Regions from separate parts of the Blastococcus sp. TML/C7B genome, predicted to be linked through region 1. Evidence: riboswitches for the same ligand, from Rfam matches in the RefSeq annotation. Region 1 holds a riboswitch; each other region holds the start of a gene.
What was found. Region 1 has a riboswitch for S-adenosylmethionine ahead of thrC (threonine synthase). Riboswitches for the same ligand answer to the same signal wherever they lie in the genome.

Region 2: it holds a riboswitch for S-adenosylmethionine, as region 1 does, so the genes downstream of both, JKP76_RS24100 (putative leader peptide) here and thrC (threonine synthase) in region 1, are expected to answer to the same signal.
Region 3: it holds a riboswitch for S-adenosylmethionine, as region 1 does, so the genes downstream of both, JKP76_RS05880 (bifunctional o-acetylhomoserine/o-acetylserine sulfhydrylase) here and thrC (threonine synthase) in region 1, are expected to answer to the same signal.

Annotation. Positions count from the first base shown of each region.
Region 1 is NZ_JAEOAA010000001.1:462,901-469,932, reverse strand. It holds gene JKP76_RS02335 (alpha/beta fold hydrolase) at 1-853, shown strand, start outside; partial or broken gene JKP76_RS20085 (ABC transporter permease subunit) at 850-1,296, shown strand; gene JKP76_RS20080 (hypothetical protein) at 1,430-1,750, shown strand; gene JKP76_RS22025 (hypothetical protein) at 1,761-1,892, shown strand; gene JKP76_RS02325 (HAD family hydrolase) at 1,902-2,732, opposite strand; SAM riboswitch class I at 2,782-2,912, shown strand; gene thrC (threonine synthase) at 2,925-4,226, shown strand; gene JKP76_RS02315 (cold-shock protein) at 4,428-4,628, shown strand; gene groL (chaperonin GroEL) at 4,880-6,511, shown strand; gene JKP76_RS02305 (DUF72 domain-containing protein) at 6,725-7,032, shown strand, end outside.
Region 2 is NZ_JAEOAA010000002.1:105,069-112,100, forward strand. It holds gene JKP76_RS13510 (ABC transporter substrate-binding protein) at 1-703, opposite strand, end outside; gene JKP76_RS13515 (amino acid ABC transporter ATP-binding protein) at 794-1,591, opposite strand; gene JKP76_RS13520 (amino acid ABC transporter permease) at 1,588-2,565, opposite strand; gene JKP76_RS13525 (GNAT family N-acetyltransferase) at 2,562-3,095, opposite strand; gene JKP76_RS24100 (putative leader peptide) at 3,260-3,361, opposite strand; SAM riboswitch class IV at 3,398-3,506, opposite strand; gene JKP76_RS13530 (FAD/NAD(P)-binding domain-containing protein) at 3,748-5,682, shown strand; partial or broken gene JKP76_RS22560 (flavin reductase) at 5,724-5,855, shown strand; gene JKP76_RS22565 (flavin reductase family protein) at 5,974-6,168, shown strand; partial or broken gene JKP76_RS23515 (cation:proton antiporter) at 6,641-7,032, opposite strand, start outside.
Region 3 is NZ_JAEOAA010000001.1:1,214,069-1,221,100, reverse strand. It holds gene JKP76_RS05890 (amino acid ABC transporter permease) at 1-583, shown strand, start outside; gene JKP76_RS05885 (amino acid ABC transporter ATP-binding protein) at 622-1,374, shown strand; SAM riboswitch class IV at 1,551-1,669, shown strand; gene JKP76_RS05880 (bifunctional o-acetylhomoserine/o-acetylserine sulfhydrylase) at 1,714-3,006, shown strand; partial or broken gene JKP76_RS20455 (alpha/beta fold hydrolase) at 3,023-3,514, shown strand; gene JKP76_RS20450 (alpha/beta fold hydrolase) at 3,612-4,097, shown strand; gene JKP76_RS05870 (gamma carbonic anhydrase family protein) at 4,194-4,724, opposite strand; gene gdhA (NADP-specific glutamate dehydrogenase) at 4,734-6,083, opposite strand; gene JKP76_RS05860 (NAD(P)H-hydrate dehydratase) at 6,121-7,032, opposite strand; gene JKP76_RS05855 (histidine phosphatase family protein) at 7,013-7,032, opposite strand, start outside.

The DNA of each region.
Region 1 (7,032 bases):
CGTCGCCGTCCGCGACCTCTCCTTCGAGGTCCGCCGGGGACAGGTGCTGGGCCTGCTCGGCCCGAACGGCGCGGGCAAGACGACGTCGCTGCGCATGCTGATGGGGCTCATCCGGCCGACGGAGGGGCGGATCAGCGTCTTCGGTCACGCCGCCGGCCCGGGCGCCCCGGTGCTGTCCCGGCTGGGCTCGTTCGTCGAGGGCACCGGCCTGCTGCCGCACCTGTCCGGCCGGGAGAACCTCCGGCTGTACTGGGCCGCGACCGGCCGCCCGGCGGAGGATGCGCACATGGAGGAGGCGATCGAGGTCGCGGGCCTCGGTGCCGCGCTCGACCGGCCGGTCCGCCGGTACAGCCAGGGCATGCGGCAGCGCGTCGCGATCGCCCAGGCGATGCTCGGGCTCCCCGACCTGCTGGTGCTCGACGAGCCGACCAACGGGCTTGACCCGCCGCAGATCCACGCGATGCGCGAGGTGCTGCGCTCCTACGCCGCGACCGGGCGCACGGTCATCGTCTCCAGCCACCTGCTCAGCGAGATCGAGCAGACCTGCAGCCACGTCGTCGTCATGGCGAAGGGCCGGAAGATCGCGCAGGGCACGGTCGAGGAGATCGTCGGCGTGGGCGGCGCGGTGCTCGTCGGGGTGGCCGAGGCCGACACCGACCGGGCGATCGCCGTCCTGGAGGGCCTGCCCGGGGTGACCGCCGCGCGGACCGACGACGGGCTCGTGGCCGACCTGGACGGCCACGGCCGCGCCGCGGCGCTGCAGGCGCTGGTGGCGGCCGGCATCGCGGTCGACCAGTTCACGCCGCGGCGCCGGCTCGAGGACGCCTTCCTGGCGCTGGTGGGGGAGTCATGAGCACCGACGACAGGGCAGAAATGGCCATTTCTGCCCCGGGGGTCCAGGCCAGCGGCGCGGTCCAGGGCTACCGGCCCTCGCGCACGCTGCGGCTGACCGTCGAGCTGCGCCGCCAGTTCGCCCGGCGCCGGACGCTCGGCGTGCTGGCGCTCATGGCCGCGCTGCCGCTGCTGCTCATCGCCGCGCTGCAGCTGGGGGCGAGCGAGAACGCCCGCGGGAACGACCGGATCAACCTGGTCGACGTCGCCACCGCCAGCGGGCTGAACTTCACCCTGTTCGTGCTCTTCGCGACCACCGGCTTCTTCCTCGTCGTCGTCTTCGCGCTGTTCTTCGGCGACACCGTGGCCAGCGAGGCGCAGTGGGGCGCGCTGCGCTACACGCTCGCGACGCCGGTGCCGCGGATGCGGCTGCTCCGGCAGAAGTGGCTGGCCGCGCTGGTGCTGTCGGTGGGTGCGCTGCTGACGCTCACCGCCGTCGCGGTGGTGGCCGGCTCGATCGCCTTCGGGTTCGGCGCCGTCGAGACCCCGATCGGCGTGACGCTGGCGCAGGGGGAGGGGTTCGTGCGGCTGGGCCGGGATGCTCGGCTACCTCGCCGTCCACCTGCTGGTCGTGGGCACCCTGGCGTTCTGGTTCTCCACGATCACCGATGCGCCGCTGGCCGCCGTCGGCGGCGCGGTGTTCACCATGTTCGTCTTCGCCATCCTCGACCAGGTCGAGCAGCTGGGCTCGCTGCGCGACTGGTTCCCGACCGCCGGCGAGTTCGCCTGGGTCGACCTGCTGCAGACCCCGGTCCAGGACGGCGACCTGTTCCGCGGCGTCGTGCAGTCCCTGGTCTACGCGGCGCTGTTCACCGCGCTGGGCTTCCGCGCCTTCGCCCGCCGCGACGTGACCAGCTAGCTTGCCCGGCGTGACCCCGCCCAGCACGGTGCGTGCGCGCCTGGTCTGCTGGTGGCGCGGGCACCGCTTCGGCCCGCTGCGTCCCGACGGGACGGCGGCCTGCCGCCGGTGCCGCCGGGTCGTGCGGCCGCTGGACCGGTGACCCGCGCGCTCAGAGGCTCGCCCGCACCGCCTGCGCCCAGCCCTCGCCCATGGGCGCCCCGGTCACCGCGGCGTTCGGGACGGCGGCGATCCGGTCGGCCATCCCGTCGACCGCCGCGCCGTTGGCGGTGATCCACAGCCGGCCGACGGCGGCGGCCATGTCCAGGTCGCTGGTGCTGTCGCCGATCGCCACCGCGTCGGCCGGGTCGATGCCGCGGCGCTCGAGGTCCCAGGCGATGGCGGCGCCCTTGGAGATCCCGCGCGGCATGAGGTGGTAGACCCGCGGCGGCGCGGGATCGGGGGCCAGCGTCATCCGCGACGTCCGCTGGATCGCGCCGTTGTCGTTGAGGGTCAGCCAGCCCAGGCCGCGCTCGGCCAGCCAGGTGTCGACGGCGCGGGCGTCCACCCGGCCGCGGAGCAGCGCGTCGGTCTCGTGCGTGGCGTGCCACGGCGCGTGCCACTCCAGCCGGCCGGGGTGCGCTGCCATCAACTCCTCGACGACGCCGAGCGCGGCCATGGCCTCCATGGGCGTGCGCCCCTCGTGCTCGGCGGGCAGCTCGCCGGTGAGCTGCCGGCGCTCCCGGCCGCCGTCCCAGCTGACCGTCGCGCCCAGCTCGGCGATCGCGCCGTCGGCGGCGAAGATCCGGCCGGCCTCCACCACCTGGTCCAGCGTCCGGCCGCTGACCAGCACCAACGGGATCCCGGCGCGGTGCAGCTCCAGCAGCGCCGTCGCCGGGTCGGCGGTCAGATCGCGGCCGGCGGTGTGCCAGAACGACCCCCGCGGCCCCACCATCGTGCCGTCGAGATCGGTGTAGACGATGCGTGCTGCCACGCGCCCCATCCTGTCCGCCGCTCGCTACCGGCCGCCCGGTGGGTAGAGTTCGGTCGTTCACTCATCCAGAGGGGCAGAGGGACACGGCCCGATGAAGCCCCGGCAACCGCCGACTGCGCGCACGTCTGCAGCGGGAGGTGCCAATTCCGTCCCGCGCGGCTCGACGGCCCGACGCGGGGAAGATGAGGAGGTAGTCGTCGCATGACTCTGACCGCTCCCGGTTCTCTCCAGGCCGACTCGCACGCCGGTGGCCCGGTGCCGCCCTGCCCCGCGCGCGGGCTGATCTGCCGCAACTGCGGCGCCACCTTCGGTCTCATCGCCGAGCACGCCTGCGCCGAGTGCTTCGGGCCGCTGGAGGTCGACTACGACCCCGAGCTGATGAAGGCGGTGACCCGGGAGCAGATCGAGGCGGGGCCGCAGAACATCTGGCGCTACGTCGCGCTGCTGCCGGTCGGCCAGGACCCGGCCTCCCGCGTCTCGCTCGACCCGGGGATGACGCCGCTGGTCCGCGCCGACCGGCTGGCCGAGGAGCTGGGCCTCACCGGCGGGCTCTGGGTGAAGGACGATTCGGCCAACCCCACGCACTCCTTCAAGGACCGCGTGGTCAGCCTCGCCGCCACCGCGGCCAAGGGGCTGGGCTACACGAAGATCGCCGCCGCCTCGACCGGCAACCTGGCCAACTCCGTGGCCGCGCACGCCGCGCGCATGGGTCTGCCCTCGTTCGTGTTCGTCCCCTCCGACCTGGAGCCGGGCAAGATCGTGCAGTCGGCGGTGTACGGGCAGACGCTGGTCGCCGTCGACGGCTCCTACGACGACGTCAACCGGCTGACCAGCGAGCTCGCCGAGACCGACGAGTTCGAGGACACCGCCTTCGTCAACCAGAACGTGCGGCCCTACTACGCCGAGGGCTCCAAGACGATGGGCTACGAGCTGGCCGAGCAGCTGGGCTGGCGGATCCCCGCGCAGGTCGTCATCCCGATGGCCTCGGGCTCGCTGCTCACCAAGGTGGACAAGGCCTTCCGCGAGCTCACCGCCGCCGGCATCGTCGAGGCCACCGAGTGGACGATCTTCGGCGCGCAGTCGGCCGGCTGCGACCCGATCGCCACGGCCTTCGACAACGGCTGGGACGTCGTGAAGCCGGTCAAGCCGACCGGGATCGCCAAGTCGCTCAACATCGGCAACCCCGCCGACGGCCCGTACGCGCTCGACGCGATCCGCCGCACCGGGGGCGCCGTGGGCCGGGTGGGCGACGACGAGATCGTCCAGGGCATCCGCGACCTCGCCCGCACCACCGGCGTCTTCGCCGAGACCGCGGGCGGCGTCACCGTCGCCGTGCTGCGGCAGCTGGTGGGGAACGGGCGGCTGGACCCGGCGAAGGAGACCGTCGTCCTCAACACCGGGGAGGGGCTCAAGACCCTCGACCCGCTGGAGCCGGTCGTCGGCCCGACGCACACCGTCGAGCCCTCGCTGAAGTCGGCCCGCCAGGCCGGTCTGATCGGCTGACCGCGGACGGTGTCACCGGTTCAGGTGACACCGTTCGCCGGATCCGGCAACGAGTCGTGCCCGAAATGCGTGTGTGCCACGTCACTCTGCTGTACCTTTCCGCCCGGTTCGACCTCCATGTTCGTGTTCGCGGGCGGAAGAGCGAGACCTCGTCCGTTCATCAGGATGGGACGACCGCATGCACGAAACGTGGGAGCACACGTGGCACAGGGCACCGTGAAGTGGTTCAACGCCGAGAAGGGCTTCGGCTTCATCGCCGTCGACGGCGGCCAGGACGTCTTCGTCCACTACTCGGCCATCCAGATGGACGGCTACAAGTCCCTCGACGAGGGCCAGCGCGTCGAGTTCGAGGTCGTCCAGGGGGCCAAGGGCCCGCAGGCCGACGCGGTGCGCAGCGCCTGAGAACGCCGGCACGACCCGGAGGCCCGGTCCCCGCGAGGGGCCGGGCCTCCGGCGTTCCGGGGGACCCCTCCTTGCACTCGCCAGGGTCGAGTGCCAGACTCGTTTCTGGCACTCGGGGCTCCCGAGTGCCAATCAGGTCGGAACGGTGAGGCACTGGCGCGCGGACGCAAGGGAGTCCGCGTCCCCCGGTGTCGTCCGTCGCGGGCACCCACCCGGCCGTGCAGCGATCCATGCTCGGAGGACATCACCACATGGCCAAGATGATCGCGTTCAACGAAGAGGCGCGCCGCGGCCTCGAGCGGGGCATGAACACCCTCGCCGACGCCGTCAAGGTGACCCTCGGCCCCCGTGGCCGGAACGTCGTTCTTGAGAAGAAGTGGGGCGCGCCCACCATCACCAACGATGGTGTGAGCATCGCCAAGGAGATCGAGCTCGAGGACCCGTGGGAGAAGATCGGGGCCGAGCTCGTCAAGGAGGTCGCCAAGAAGACCGACGACGTCGCGGGTGACGGCACGACCACCGCCACCGTGCTGGCCCAGGCGCTCGTGCGCGAGGGTCTGCGCAACGTCGCCGCCGGCGCCAACCCGATGGCCCTGAAGAAGGGCATCGAGGCCGCCGTCGCGTCGGTCAGCGAGTACCTCCTCTCGACCGCCAAGGACGTCGAGACCAAGGAGCAGATCGCGGCCACCGCCTCGATCTCCGCCGCTGACCCGGCCATCGGCGAGCTCATCGCCGAGGCGATGGACAAGGTCGGCAAGGAAGGCGTCATCACCGTCGAGGAGAGCAACACCTTCGGCCTCGAGCTCGAGCTCACCGAGGGCATGCGCTTCGACAAGGGCTACATCTCGCCCTACTTCGTGACCGACACCGAGCGCATGGAGGCCGTCCTCGACGACCCGTACGTGCTCGTCGTCAACTCGAAGATCAGCACCGTCAAGGACCTGCTCCCGCTGCTGGAGAAGGTCATGCAGTCGGGCAAGCCGCTGGCGATCATCGCCGAGGACGTCGAGGGCGAGGCCCTCGCGACCCTGGTCGTGAACAAGATCCGTGGCACCTTCAAGTCCGTCGCCGTCAAGGCCCCGGGCTTCGGTGACCGCCGCAAGGCCATGCTGACCGACATCGCCATCCTCACCGGTGGCCAGGTCATCAGCGAGGAGGTCGGCCTCAAGCTCGACAACGCCGACCTCGAGCTGCTCGGCCGCGCCCGCAAGGTCGTCGTCACCAAGGACGAGACGACGATCGTCGAGGGTGCCGGGGACGCCGACCAGATCCAGGGCCGGGTCAACCAGATCCGCGCCGAGATCGAGAAGTCGGACTCCGACTACGACCGCGAGAAGCTGCAGGAGCGCCTGGCCAAGCTGGCCGGTGGCGTCGCCGTCATCAAGGCCGGCGCCGCGACCGAGGTCGAGCTCAAGGAGCGCAAGCACCGCATCGAGGACGCCGTGCGCAACGCCAAGGCCGCCGTCGAGGAGGGCATCGTCGCCGGTGGTGGCGTCGCTCTCGCGCAGGCCACGGCTGTCGCGTTCGACAAGCTCGAGCTCGAGGGTGACGAGGCCACCGGTGCCAACATCGTGCGCGTCGCGCTCGAGGCGCCGCTGAAGCAGATCGCCGTCAACGCCGGCCTCGAGGGCGGCGTCGTGGCGGAGAAGGTCCGCAACTCCGACACCGGGCACGGCCTCAACGCCGCCACCGGCGAGTACGTGGACCTGATCGCCGCCGGGATCATCGACCCCGCCAAGGTGACCCGCTCCGCGCTGCAGAACGCCGCCTCCATCGCGGCGCTCTTCCTCACCACCGAGGCCGTCATCGCCGACAAGCCGGAGAAGAACGCCCCGGCCGCCGGCGCCGGCGACATGGGTGGCATGGGCGGCATGGACTTCTGAGTCCAGCCCCCTGGCACAACGCACTGCCCGGCAGGGGCGGTCCGCTTCCGAGCGGGCCGCCCCTGTCGGCGTTCCCGGGCCCTGCCTCCCGCGCAACTGCGGGGAAACAGGGCTCTCAGCGGTGCCCGAGGGGCCAACTTCCCCGCAGTTGGGGACGACGGGCCCTTGTGCGGCGGAGGCGTCGCAGCCGGTCGCGCCGGGTAGGCGGCGTCGGTGACGGTGATCATCGGGACGTCGGGGTGGCAGTACCGCGACTGGCGCGGCGCCTTCTACCCGCCGAAGCTCGCCCAGCGGCTGTGGCTCGAGCACTACGTCGAGCACTTCGCCACCGTCGAGAGCAACAACGCCTTCTACCGGCTGCCCGAGCGGGCGACCTTCGAGCAGTGGCGCGACCGCACCCCGCCGGAGTTCCGGTGGGCGGTCAAGGCCAGCCGGTTCCTCACCCACATGAAGCGGCTGCGCGAGCCCGAGGAGCCGGTCGGCCGGCTGATGGAGCGCGCGGCGGGCCTGGGCGACAAGCT
Region 2 (7,032 bases), on a different contig from region 1:
GGTCGAGCCGGCCGGACTGGAGCGCGAGGATCGAGTCGCCGTCGTTCTCGTAGTACTGGACGTCCACCGGGTCGAGACCGGCCGCGCGGTTCTCCGCGTCCCAGGCCAGCAGGATCTTCTCCTGGTTGGTGCCCGAGCCCACCGCGACGGTGCGTCCCGCGACGTCCTCGGCCGCGTCGACCGACAGCCCGGAGCCGGCCCGGGCGAGGAAGCCGAGGGTGTCCACGCGGTAGGAGGAGAAGTCGAAGAGGTCCTTGCGCTCCTCGGTGACCGTGACGTTGGCGATCGTCACGTCCACCGCGCCGGACTGCGTGGCCAGCGGCCAGTTCGACCAGTCGGTGGTCACCAGTTCCAGGTCCAGGCCCAGCCCGTCGGCGACCAGCTGCGCGATGCCCGGCTCGTTGCCGATCACCGTCGTGTTGTCGTCGGCCAGGAAGCTCAGCGGCGGGGTGAACGCCCCCACGGCGACGGTGAGCGTGCCGTCGTCCAGGAGCCCCGGGGGGAGCAGGGCGATGGCCTCGTCGCTGGGGGTGCTGCGGACCGGCTCCTGGTCGGGGCTGGTGTCCACGGTCAGCGCGGTGCGGTCCTCGCCGGTGGCGGCCTGCTCCTCGATGTCGTCCGCGCTGGTGCACGCCCCGAGGGCCAGGGCGGTCACGGCGGCCAGGAGGGGGACGAGGCGGGCTCGTCGGGTACGGGCGGTCACGGGGTCTCTCCTCGGGCGGGGCACGCGGGCGCGTGCCGTCGGCGGGCGGCGCGGGGTGCGCCGTCCGTGGGGTGGGACGGGAGGGGCTGGTCAGAGGACGCGGGCGAGGAAGGCGCGGGTCCGTTCGTGCTGCGGGTCGTCGAGCACCTGCTCGGGCGGGCCCTGCTCGACGATCCGGCCGGCGTCCATGAAGACGACCCGGTCGGCGGCCTTGCGGGCGAAGCCGATCTCGTGGGTGACGACGATCATCGTGGTGCCGGTGCGGGCGAGGTCCTCGATGACGCCGAGCACCTCGCCGACCAGCTCCGGGTCGAGCGCGGACGTCGGCTCGTCGAAGAGCAGCACCGCGGGCCGCATGGCCAGGGCGCGGGCGATCGCGACGCGTTGCTGCTGCCCGCCGGAGAGCTGCCGGGGGTAGGCGTCGGCCTTGTCGGCCAACCCGACGCGGTCCAGCAGCTCGCGCGCCTCGCCCTCCACCTCGGCCCGGGGCCGGCCCTGGGCCGACACCGGTGCCTCGACGACGTTCTCCAGCGCGGTCAGGTGCGGGAAGAGGTTGAACGACTGGAAGACGAAGCCGAACCGGGTGCGCTGCCGGAGCAGGTCCCGCTCGGGCAGCTCGTGCAGCCGGTCGGTGCCGCCGCGGTGCGCCTTGCGCCGGTACCCGACCAGCTCGCCGTCGAGCGCGACGAAGCCGCGGTCGACCTTCTCCAGGTGGTTGATGCTGCGCAGCAGCGTCGACTTGCCCGAGCCCGACGGGCCGAGGACGACGGTGACGCTGCCGGGCTCCACGACGAGGTCGACGCCGTGCAGCACCTCGAGGGCACCGAAGGACTTGTGCACGCCGTGCACCTCCACCCGCCCCGGACGGGGGTCCGCCACGGCGGTCACCGGGCCACCTCGCGGGCGGTGCGCACGCGGGCCAGGCCGGCGGTGAGGTTGCCGCGCAGCCGTTGCAGGGGTGTCGGTGGCAGCGTGCGCACGGCGCCGCGGGCGTAGTACCGCTCGACGTAGTACTGGACCACCGTGATGACCGTGGTCAGCACGACGTACCAGACCGCCGCGACCAGGAGCATCGGCAGCACCCGCTGGGTCCGGCCGTAGATGACGCTGACGGTGTAGAAGAGCTCGCCCAGCGCCAGCACGTAGACGATCGAGGTGCCCTTGAACAGGCCGATGATCTCGTTCACCGCCGTCGGCACGATCGAGCGCATCGCCTGGGGCAGCACGATGCGGGTGCTCTGCCGCCGCCGCGGGATGCCCAGCGACGCGGCGGCCTCGAGCTGGCCCTGGTCGACCGAGAGGATCCCGGCCCGGACGATCTCCGCCGAGTAGGCGGCCTGGTGCAGGCCGAGGCCCAGCACCGCGGCGCCGAACTTGTCGATCAGCGAGAGCGTCTCGACCCCGGCGAACGCCGGCCCGAACGGGATGCCGAACTCCAGCCGCTGGTACAGGTAGGCGAGGTTGTACCAGAGCAGCAACTGCAGGATCAGCGGCACGGAGCGGAACACCCACGTGTAGCCCCAGCTCACCGCCTGCAGCAGCGGCGACCTGCTCAGCCGCATGAGCGCCAGCACCGTGCCGAGCGCGAAGCCCAGCACCGCGGTGATCAGGGTGAGCTGGACGGTGGTCCAGACGCCGCGGACGATCGACTCCTCGGTGAGGTAGGCGCCGACGACGTCCCACTCCCACCGCGGGTTGGTCACCAGGCTGTTGACCGCCATGGCGAGCAGGACGGCGACGCCGGCGGTGGCGACCCAGCGGCCGGGGTGGCGGGCGGGGACGACGCGCAGCTCGTCGTAGGGCGTGCCGGTCGGCGGCGGGACGGCGGTCGCCGCGGGCGGGCGCTCGTCGAGTGTGGTCACGGGGTCCCTCCCAGGGAGGTCTCGAAGGCGTAGAGGAGGTCGGCCGGCGGCAGCCCGCGCATCGCCTCGAGCTCGGTCGGGCGCGGGGCGGCCGGGTCGAACAGCGGGGTCCAGCCGGCGGCGAGGTAGAGCGCCCTCGCCTCGGGCTGCAGCGGGCCGGTGGTGAGGTATAGGCGGGTGTAGCCGCGCGCGGCGGCCCGCTGCTCGAGCTCGGCGAGGATCCGGCGGGCCAGGCCGCGCCGGCGGTGGGCCGACGCCGTCCACATCCGCTTGACCTCCGCCGTCCCGGGGTCGCGGTGGCGGCGGAACGCACCGCCGGCGACGGGGACGCCGTCCTCGAGGAGCAGCACCAGCTCGCCGTGCGGCGGCAGGAACTCCTCGGCGGGGTGGCGGGCGAACTCGGCGCTGGTGTCGCCGAACAGCCCGCGGTAGCGGGTGTCGTACTCGACGGCGAGCTCGGCGAACAGCGGGCGGGCCAGCGCGTCGTCCGGGTGGACGCGAACTGCCTCGAGCCGCGGAGCGGCGGTCACCGGGCGGTCCGGGGACGCGGGGGAGGGGAGCTGGGCATGCGGGAACTCCTGGGCGGGGACGCGCGGGCAGGCCACCGGTGCCGCCGGGACGACGGCGCGGTGGAGCAGCGCAGGGGAGGGGGAGCGGCCGGGCCGCGGGGACCGGTGGACCGGTCAGGAACGGGTCAGCGACAGAGCGCGCTGCTGGTGCGCAGCAGGTCGACCGCAGGGCGGCCGACGAGGTCGAGCGACGGGATGCGCCGGGTGCGCGCGCTCACCTGTCCCACGTCGTGGCTCCTCGCTCTCGACCCCGTGCAGGGGCCGGCTGGCTTGCGGGCACGGACGTGCCCGCCTGGTCGTCACCCGGGGCACCCCGTCACAGCGGAGGGTTGCCGGCCAGCGAGCCGGGGCTTGGTGCTGGCGCTCAGGACCTGAGCCGGGACTGTAGGGCACGGAACGGATGACCGTCAAACCCGATCGGTTTGGTAGACATAGTCCAGTCGCCCCGCCCGGGAGCAGACGTCCGTGCGCCAGGGAGGAGGCCGGCCCGTGGTCGCGACCCCGCTGCGCTCCCGCCGGCACGTCGACCTCCTGCGCACCTGCAGTGCCCTCTGTCCGACGCGCTGACCACCCCGTCCTCGCGCGTCCGCACCGGTACTGGAGACGACCCCGCATGTCCGCACCCGCCCCGCACTCCCGCTTCCTGCCCGGCCCGTCCTTGTGCGTCGTCGGCGCCGGCCCGACGGCGATCGGCGTGCTCGAGCGCCTGGTCGCCAACGCCCCCGCCCTCTCCGGCGGCGCCCGGCTGACCGTGCACCTCGTCGATCCGCACCCCGCCGGTGGTGGCCGGGTCTGGCGCGCCGCGCAGCCCGACCTGCTGTGGGCGAACTCGCTGGTCGGCGACGTCACCGTGCTGCCCGACCGGTCCGTCGTCGTCGAGGGACCGGTGACCGACGGCAGCACCCTCTGGCAGTGGGTGCAGGACGTCGGCCGAGGGCTGCCCGCCGACTCCGCCGTCGGTCGCGAGGCGCGGCGGCTGGGGCCGGCGTCCTTCCCGTCCCGGCCGCTGGTCAGCGCCTACCTCGCCTGGGCGCTGGACCGGGTGGTCGCCGACGCCGCGCCGTGGGCCGACGTCCTGGTGCACCGCACCCGCGCGGTGGACGTCGACGACCGCCCCGACGGCGCGACGGTGCACCTCGCCGACGGGGTCGTGCTCGACGTGGACGCCGTCCTGCTCGCGCAGGGCCACCTGGACGCCGCACCGACCCCCGCCGAGCGGCGCACCGCCGCGCGGGCGGCGGCCGCCGGCCTCACCTACCTGCCCACCGCCTACACCGCCGACGTCGACCTGTCGGTGCTGGCGCCGGGGGAGGACGTGCTCGTGCGCGGCGCGGGGCTGGCGTTCGTCGACCTCGTGGTGCTGCTCACCAGCGGCCGCGGGGGCGCCTTCGAGCGCACCGGCGAGGGGCGGCTGCGCTACCTGCCCAGCGGTCGCGAGCCGGTGCTGCACGTCGGCTCGCGCCGCGGGGTGCCCTACCGGCCGAAGCTCGGCTACCCGTGGGCCGGCCCGCCGGTGCCGCTGCGCTTCTTCACCCCGGCCGCCGTGGACGCCGCCTTCGGGCCGGCGCGGCAGCTGGACCTGCGGGCCGACCTCGCCCCGCTGATCACCCGCGAGCTGGGCTGGGCGCACTACACCGAGCTGTTCCGCGCCTTCCCCGAACGCACCGCGCTGCCCTGGGCGGAGTTCGCCGAACGGTACGTCGCGGCCGGCCCTGCGGAGCTGGCCCGGCTGGCCGCCGAGGCGGTGCCCGATCCGGCCGACCGGTTCGACCTCGCCGCGCTGGACCGGCCGCTGGCGGGGGTGCGCTTCGACGACTCCCACGAGCTCCAGGAGTGGGTCCGCGGGCACGTGCGGCAGAGCCTGGACCGCGCCGCCGACCCCCGGCACAGCGCCGACTCGGCGGTCTTCCTCGCGCTGCTGCAGTGCCACGGCACCCTCGCCGCGCTGGTCACCGGGCGCCGGCTCACCCCCCGCTCGGAGTGCGAGGACCTCTCCGGGTGGTGGATGAACCTGTTCAGCTACCTGGCCAGCGGCCCGCCGGGTCCCCGGCTCGAGGAGCTGCTGGCGCTGTCCGAGGCCGGCGTGCTCCGGTTCCTCGGCGCCGACGTCGAGGTGGTGCTCGACGAGCGGGCCGGCGTCTTCCGGGCCGTCTCGCCCAGCGCGCCCGGTGCGGTCGAGGCCCGCGCCCTGGTGGAGGCCCGCATCCCCGAACCCGACGTGAGCGCCACCCCCGACGCGCTGGTCACCGCCCTGCTGGCCCGCGGTGCGGCCGCCGAGCGCGTGCTGGCCGACCCGGCCGCGCCGGCGGGGCACCGGCGCACCGGCCGGCTGGACGTCGACCCGTCGCTGCGCGTCCGGACGGCGACCGGCGGGGTGCGGCCTCGGCTGTTCGCCGTCGGCTTCTGGACGGCGGGGGCGCAGGTCGCCGCCTTCGCCCGGCCGCGCACCAACGCGCCCTTCTTCCGGCAGAACGACGCGCTCGCCCGCACCCTGTGGTCCGCGGTCACCGAGCCGGCCGCCGCCCTCCCGGTCGCGGGTGCGGCGTGAGCGCCCCTGCGGTCGCCCTGGCCGACGACTTCCGCGCGGTCATGGCCGGCGTGGCCACCCCGGTCGCCGTCGTCTCCACGCTGACCGGGGGAGTGCCGCACGGCACGACCGTGAGCGCCTTCGCCTCGCTCTCGCTGGCCCCGCCCATGGTCATGGTGGCGCTCGACGAGCGCTCGGACCTGCTGCGGCGGCTCGCCGTCGGCAGCCCCTTGGGCCTGTCGGTGCTGGCGGTCGGGGAGTCGGGCCCTGGCGCACGCGTTCGCGCGCAAGGGCGAGGACAAGTTCGCCGGCGTGCCGTGGGAGCTCGACGCCGGCGCTCCGCGGCTGCGCAGCGCCGGCGGCTGGCTGGGGTGCACCGTGACCAGCCTGGTGCCCGGCGGCGACCACGTCATCGTGCTGGGGCAGGTGCGGCGCGCCGATCCCGGGACCGGCGCGCCGCTGACCTACCACGCGCGGACCTTCGGCACCCACGTCGCCGCGGGCTGAGGACCGGACTCAGCGCTCCGGGCGGGCCGGGAGCAGCCGCTCCTCGTGGTCCAGCTCGCGCTCGAGGATGCGCAGGCTCTCGTCGGGCAGCCGGCCGGTGTCCCGCCAGTCCAGCAGCGCGGCGCGCTGCGCGTCGAGCACCGAGCGGCGCACCCGCAGCGCCGCCTCGTACTGCGGCGACATCGGGATCGCGCCGGCCTCGGCCGTCTGCAGCAGGTCCAGCCGCTGCCGGTAGCGCGCCAGACGGGTGGACAGCTTGCACGCGGATGGCGGCGATCGCCTCGTCGTCGACGTGGTCGTGGCGGGCCACCTCCAGCTCGGTGAGCCGGGCCAGGCCCGCCTCCACCGACGCTGCGCGCGCCTCGTTGCGCAGCCGCGCCTCGTCGGCCTGGTCGGCCCGGATCCCCAGCAGCCGCACCATCGGCGCGAAGGTGAGCCCCTGGCCCACCAGGGTCACGAGGACCGCCAGCAGCGCGCAGAACAGCAGCAGGTCTCGGTCGGGGAACGGCGCGCCGGACTCGGTGAACCGGGGCAGCGAGAAGATCGCGGCCAGGCTGATGACGCCGCGGGTGCCGGCCCAGCTCAGCGCGACGATCTCCCGCCCGGTGAGCCGGCCGTGCGCGTGCGCACCGGGGTCGTCGTCGACGTCCTCGCTGAGCCGCATGTGCAGCGACTGGGGCATGTGCTCGGTGAGCCACAGCCACAGCGGGCGCAGCAGCAGCACCACCCCGACGGTGATCAGCGAGGCGGTCCAGATGGTGGAGGCCTCGTAGGCGCCCAGCCCGTCGATGATGCTGGGCAGCTGCTGGCCGATGAGCAGGAAGACGATGCCCTCGAGCAGGAAGTCGACCAGCCGCCAGACCG
Region 3 (7,032 bases), 750 kb from region 1:
CGGGGCGCTGTACTCGACGTACGACATCGGCATCCCCTTCGACCAGCAGATCATGGACCTGTTCGGCTTCGAGGGGGACTGGCGCTTCCTGAGCCTGGACGGCAACGACATCTTCCGGGGTTTCATCGCCGGGCTGCTGGGCCTGGCGCTCTCCGAGGGCGCCTACGCGGCCGAGATCGTCCGCGCCGGCATCCAGTCGGTCGACCCCGGGCAGACCGAGGCCGCCGCCGCCCTGGGCATGAGCCGCGCCCAGACGATGCGTCGGATCGTGCTCCCCCAGGCGATGCGGGTGATCATCCCGCCGATGGGCAACGAGACGATCGCGATGCTCAAGGACACCTCGCTGCTCATCGCGGTGCCGGTGACCAACGAGCTCAACTTCCAGCTGCGCGCCATCGGCAGCCGGACCTTCCAGGTCATCCCGATGGCCGTGGCCTCGATCCTCTGGTACCTGGCGCTGGCCAGCCTGCTGATGATCGGCCAGTACTTCCTCGAGAAGCGGTTCAGCCGCGGCTTCGGGGTGCGCGAGACGCGGCAGCAGCGGGCCGCCCGCCGGGCCACCGAGATCGGGAGCACGCATTGAGCAGCGCCGTGAGCAGCCCGTCGCCCGCAGCTCCACCGATGGTGCGCGCAGAACAGGTGCACAAGCGCTTCGGGCACGTCGAGGTGCTCAAGGGCATCGACCTCGAGGTCGCCCCGCGCGAGGTCATGTGCGTCGTCGGCCCGTCCGGGTCGGGCAAGTCGACGTTCCTGCGCTGCATCAACCACCTGGAGCGGATCGACGCCGGCCGGCTGTGGGTGGACGGCCACCTGGTCGGCTACCGCGAGAAGGGCGGCCGGCTGCACGAGCTGCGCGACTCCGAGGTGGCCGCCCAGCGCCGCGACATCGGCATGGTCTTCCAGCGCTTCAACCTGTTCCCGCACAAGACCGCGCTGGAGAACGTGACCGAGGCGCCGGTGCAGGTGAAGGGCGTGGGCCGGGCCGAGGCCCGCGAGCGCGGCGCCGCCCTGCTGGAGCGCGTCGGGCTCGGCGACCGGGTGCACAACTACCCGAACCAGCTCTCCGGCGGCCAGCAGCAGCGGGTCGCGATCGCCCGCGCGCTGGCGATGCAGCCCAAGCTGATGCTGTTCGACGAGCCCACGTCGGCGCTGGACCCCGAGCTGGTCGGCGAGGTCCTCGACGTCATGCGCGGCCTGGCCGAGGACGGCATGACGATGGTCGTGGTCACGCACGAGATGGGCTTCGCCCGCGAGGTCGGCGACAGCCTGGTCTTCATGGACGACGGCGTCGTCGTCGAGGCCGGCGACCCGCGGCAGGTGCTCACCGACCCGCAGCACGAGCGCACCCGCTCGTTCCTCTCCAAGGTGCTCTGAGCCCCTGCAGCCACCCGTCGACGATCAGGTGACCTGATCATCGGGCGTCCTCCCTCACGGTCTGCGCTGAGGGAGGACGCAGCACGATCAGGTCACCTGATCCTGGCGTCACCGGCGCGGGGCGGGCGTGGGGCCGGTGTTTCACGTGGGACAACGGGATGCCTAAGATCACGTCGGCTCACGAGAGGCAGTGCGAAGCACCTGGCTGACTGCCCGGCAACCTCCTACTCCGTCTGAGGTGCTCCAGGGGAAGAGCCGGCTCGCGCGGCGCCCGCCGCGGGGGCAAGGACGGAGCTCCCGTGCGCCGCGGGATCTCCTGAGCGAGAGGAGACGGCGCACATGAGCGACCCGCAGAACTGGAGCTTCGAGACCCGGCAGATCCACGCCGGAGCCAGCCCCGACCCGACGACCGGCGCCCGCGCGCTGCCGATCTACGCGACCACGAGCTACCAGTTCCGCGACAGCCAGCACGCCGCGGACCTGTTCGCGCTGGCCGAGATGGGCAACATCTACACGCGGATCATGAACCCGACGCAGGACGCGCTGGAGCAGCGCGTCGCCTCGCTCGAGGGCGGCGTCGCCGCGCTCGCGGTCTCCTCCGGCCAGGCCGCGGAGACCCTCGCCATCCTCAACCTGGCCGAGGCCGGCGACCACGTCGTCGCCTCCGCCTCGCTGTACGGCGGCACGTACAACCTGCTGCACCACTCGCTGCCCAAGCTCGGCATCACGGTCTCCTTCGTCGAGGACCCCGACGACCCGGAGGCCTGGCAGGCCCTGGTCCGGGAGAACACCCGCGCCTTCTACGCCGAGACGATCGGCAACCCGAAGGGCGACATCCTCGACATCGAGGCCGTGGCCGGCGTCGCGCACCGCAACGGCGTGCCGCTGATCGTCGACAACACGATCGCCACCCCGTACCTGATCCGCCCGTTCGAGTTCGGCGCCGACATCGTCGTCCACTCGGCCACGAAGTACCTCGGCGGCCACGGCACCGCGATCGCCGGCCTCATCGTCGACGGCGGCACCTTCGACTGGCGCGGCGGCAAGCACCCCATGTTCACCACGGCCGACCCGACTTACCACGGCGTCGTCTACGCCGACCTGGGTGCGCCGGCCTACGCCCTCAAGGCGCGCGTGCAGCTGCTGCGCGACCTGGGCCCGGCCATCTCCCCGTTCAACGCCTTCCTGGTGGTGCAGGGCATCGAGACGCTGTCGCTGCGCATGGAGCGGCACGTGTCGAACGGGCAGAAGGTGGCCGAGTTCCTCGAGGCGCACGACGCCGTCGACCGGGTCAACTACGCGGGCCTGCCCACCAACCAGTGGCACGCCGCGCAGCAGAAGTACGCGCCCAAGGGCGCGGGCGCCGTCCTCACCTTCGAGCTGCACGGCGGCAAGGAGGCGGGCCAGAAGTTCGTCGAGGCCCTCGAGCTGCACAGCCACGTCGCGAACATCGGTGACGTGCGCTCGCTGGTCATCCACCCGGCGTCGACCACCCACTCGCAGCTGACCCCGGAGGAGCAGCTGACCACGGGCGTCACCCCCGGCCTGGTGCGCCTGGCCGTGGGCCTGGAGGGCATCGAGGACATCCTCGCCGACCTCGAGGCCGGGTTCCGGGCCGCGAAGTCGGCCTGACGGGTCCGGACGTAGCATGGGCGGGTGGGTCGAGGGGGATCCGGTCGGGAACCGGCTCTTCCTCGACCTGCCCGCCGTCGTCTTGGAGCGCGGCGGTGAGCTCTCGGCCGTGCGGGTCGCCTACGAGACGTGGGGGACCCTCGCGCCCGACGGCGGCAACGCGGTCCTGATCGAGCACGCGCTCACCGGCGACAGCCACGTCGTCGGCCCCGCCGGGCCGGGGCACCCGACCGGGGGCTGGTGGGAGGGGCTGGTCGGCCCCGGCCGCCCGCTGGACACCGACCGGTGGTTCGTCGTCTGCGCCAACGTCCTCGGCGGCTGCCAGGGGACGACGGGACCGGGCTCGCTCGCACCGGACGGCGCCCGCTGGGGCTCGCGCTTCCCCGAGGTGACCGTCGCCGACCAGGTGCAGGTCGAGGTGGCGCTGGCCGACGCGCTCGGCGTGGGCCGCTGGACGTGCGTCGTCGGCGGCTCGATGGGCGGCATGCGCGCCCTGGAGTGGGCCGTCGCCCTGCCCGAGCGCGTGGGCGGGTTGTTCTTCCTCGCCTCGGGGGCGGCGGCCAACCGGCGACCAGATCGGCACGCAGACCACGCAGCAGGCGGCGGTGCGCACCGATCCGCGGTGGCGCGGCGGGGACTACGACGCCGCCGAGCCGCCGGTCGACGGGCTGGGCATCGCCCGGCGGATCGCGCACCTCACCTACCGCAGCGCGCTCGAGCTGGACGCCCGCTTCGGCACGCGGGTGCAGGAGGACGGCCGCTACGCCGTCGGCTCCTACCTCGACCACCACGCCGACAAGCTGGTCGGCCGGTTCGACGCCGGCAGCTACGTGGTGCTCACCGAGGCGATGAACTCCTGGGACGTCGGCCGCGGCCGCGGCGGCGTCGAGGCGGCGCTGTCCCGGGTCACCGCGCGCACCGTCGTCGCCGGGATCGACACCGACCGGCTGTACCCGCCGGCCCTGCAGCAGCGGGTGGCCGATGCCCTCGGCGTCCCGCTGCGGCTGATCCCGTCCCCCTACGGGCACGACGGCTTCCTCGTGGAGGTCGAGGCCGTCGGCGCCCTCCTGGGCGAGCTGCTGGCCGGCTGATCAGCCCAGCGGCCGACGCCGGCAGCTGCGCCGAGTCATGCGAACTCGTGGCGATCGGCGGCCGATGACCACGAGTTCGCAGGTCTCGGCGTCGGGTCAGCGCTCGAGGCGCCGCACCCGGCGGGCGCCGTCGAGCCGCTCGCTGTAGGCCTTCGCGTTGTAGGCGATGTGCAGCTGGTCGTCGTCGGTCGCCTCGCGCATGACCTTCGCGGGGACGCCGGCGATGAGCGAGCGCGGCGGGAAGACCTTGCCCTGGGTGACGACGGCGCCGGCGGCGACGATCGAGCCCGAACCGATGTGCGCGCCGTTCATGATCACGCTGCCCATGCCCACGAGGACGTCGTCGTCGATGCGGGCGCCGTGCAGCACCACCCGGTGGCCCACCGACACCCGGTCGCCCACGACGAGGGGGAACCCGGGGTCGGAGTGCAGGGTGCAGCCGTCCTGGATGTTCGAGTCGGCGCCGATCTCGATGACCTCGGCGTCGGCCCGGGCGACCGCGCCGTACCAGATGCTCGACCGCGGGCCCATCGTCACCGCGCCCACCACCACCGCCGTCGGGGCGACGAACGCCTCGTCGTCGATGGCGGGCGAGCCGAAGTCCAGGGCGCCGATGAAGTTCTCCACCCGGCGAACCTAGATCAGGCCGTGCGCGTGCACCGCCTCGGCCACCTGGAGGAAGCCGGCCACGTTGGCGCCGAGCACCAGGTCGCCGGGCGCGCCGTACTCCTCGGCGGTCTCGTGGCAGCGCGCGTGGATGCCGCGCATGATCTCCTCGAGCCGCTGCTCGCTGTGCTCGAAGGTCCAGCGGTCCCGCGAGGCGTTCTGCTGCATCTCCAGCGCGGAGGTGGCCACCCCGCCGGCGTTGGCCGCCTTGCCCGGGGCGAAGCCGATGCCCGCGGCGCGGAACAGCGAGACCGCATCCGGGGTGGTGGGCATGTTGGCGCCCTCCACGACGTACTGGCAGCCGTTGCGCGCCAGCGTGCGGGCGGCCTTCCCGTCGAGCTCGTTCTGCGTGGCGCTGGGCATCGCCACCTCGCAGGGGACGTCCCAGATGCTGCCCTGGGCGACGTAGTGCGCGCTGTCGACCCGGTCGGCGTACTCGCTGATGCGGGCCCGCTCGACCTCCTTGACCTGCTTGAGCACCTCGAGGTCGATGCCCTTCTCGTCGACGACGTACCCGCCGGAGTCCGAGCAGGCGATGACCGTGCCGCCGAGCTGGTGGACCTTCTCGATGCCGTAGACGGCGACGTTGCCCGAGCCGCTGATCACCACGCGGCGGCCGTCGAAGGACTCCCCGCGGGCGCGCATCATCGCGTCGGCGAAGAACGCCGCGCCGTAGCCGGTGGCCTCGGTGCGCACCAGCGCACCGCCCCAGCCCAGGCCCTTGCCGGTGATCACGCCGGACTCGTAGCGGTTGGTGATCCGCTTGTACTGCCCGAACAGGTAGCCGATCTCGCGGGCGCCGACGCCGATGTCGCCCGCCGGCACGTCGGTGTACTCGCCCAGGTGCCGGTAGAGCTCGGTCATGAACGACTGGCAGAACCGCATCACCTCGGCGTCCGACCGGCCCTTGGGGTCGAAGTCGGAGCCGCCCTTGCCGCCGCCGATCGGCATGCCGGTGAGCGCGTTCTTGAACACCTGCTCGAAGCCCAGGAACTTGACGATGCCCAGGTTCACCGAGGGGTGGAAGCGCAGGCCGCCCTTGTACGGGCCGAGCGCGGAGTTGAACTCGACGCGGAAGCCCCGGTTGATCTGCACCTCGCCGCGGTCGTCCTGCCACGGCACGCGGAAGATGATCTGCCGCTCGGGCTCGCAGATCCGCTCGATCGTCTTCATCTCGGCGTACTCGCTGTGCCGCCCCAGGACGACGGCCAGCGACTCGAGCACCTCGTGGACGGCCTGGTGGAACTCCGCCTCGCCGGGGTTGCGCCGGAGCACCTCGGCGTAGATCTCCTGCACCTTCGCAGGGACGTCCACGTGCACTGGGGCCTCCGACCGCTGATCCGACGACGGGACCAACCTACGCGCGGGCGTCCGCGGCTCCGGGCGCGACCTCCGCCAGGGCCCGCGGCACCTCCCCCGGCAGCTCGCGGGCGAGGAAGCCCAGCCGGCCCACGGACGACGCCAGCCGCTCCCCGCAGCGACCGTGCAGCCAGGCGGCCCACACCGCCGCCTGCTCGGGGGTGGCGCCGCGGGCGAGCAGGCCCCCGGTGATGCCGGCCCGCACGTCGCCGGAGCCGGAGACCCCCAGCCCGTCGTTGCCGCTGTCGTCCCGCCACAGCCGCCCGTCGGGGGCGGCGATCCAGGAGGTCGCCCCGCCCAGCCCCACGACGGCCTTCGTCCGGGCGGCGAGCGCGGCCGCGGACCCGGCCGGGTCGCCGTCGATCTCCTCCTCCTCGACGTGCAGCGAGTAGGCCGCCTCGGTCGGGTTGGGGGTGAGCACGACCCGGCCCTCGAGGTGGTGCACGCAGCCGTCGTCGGCGGTCACCACCGCCAGGCCGAGCGCGTCGAGCGCCAGCGGGCCGCGCAGGTGCGGCAGCAGCCGCTCGCCGAAGGCCTGGGTCGCCTCCGTGTCGGCCATGCCCGGCCCGATGAGGACGGCGTCGGCGCCCTCGGCCAGGTCGCGGACGACGTCGGCCGCCTCCGGGCCGATCGCCCCGCCGTCGGTCTCCGGGAGCGCGCGGACCAGCGCCTCGGGCAGCGCGGTGGCCACGTGCGGCGCCATGGAGGCGACGGTGGCCACCTGCAGCTTGCCGGCGCCGGCGCGCATCGACGCCTCGGCGGCCAGCAGGACCGCGCCGAGGGTCTCGGTGCTGCCGCCGATGACCAGGATCGAGCCGCGGGCGTTCTTGCCGCCGGTCGGCTCGGGCAGCGGCCACCCGCGCAGCACCTCGGGCGTGACGGTGGTCGGGTCAGGGCTGCGGGGCGGCAT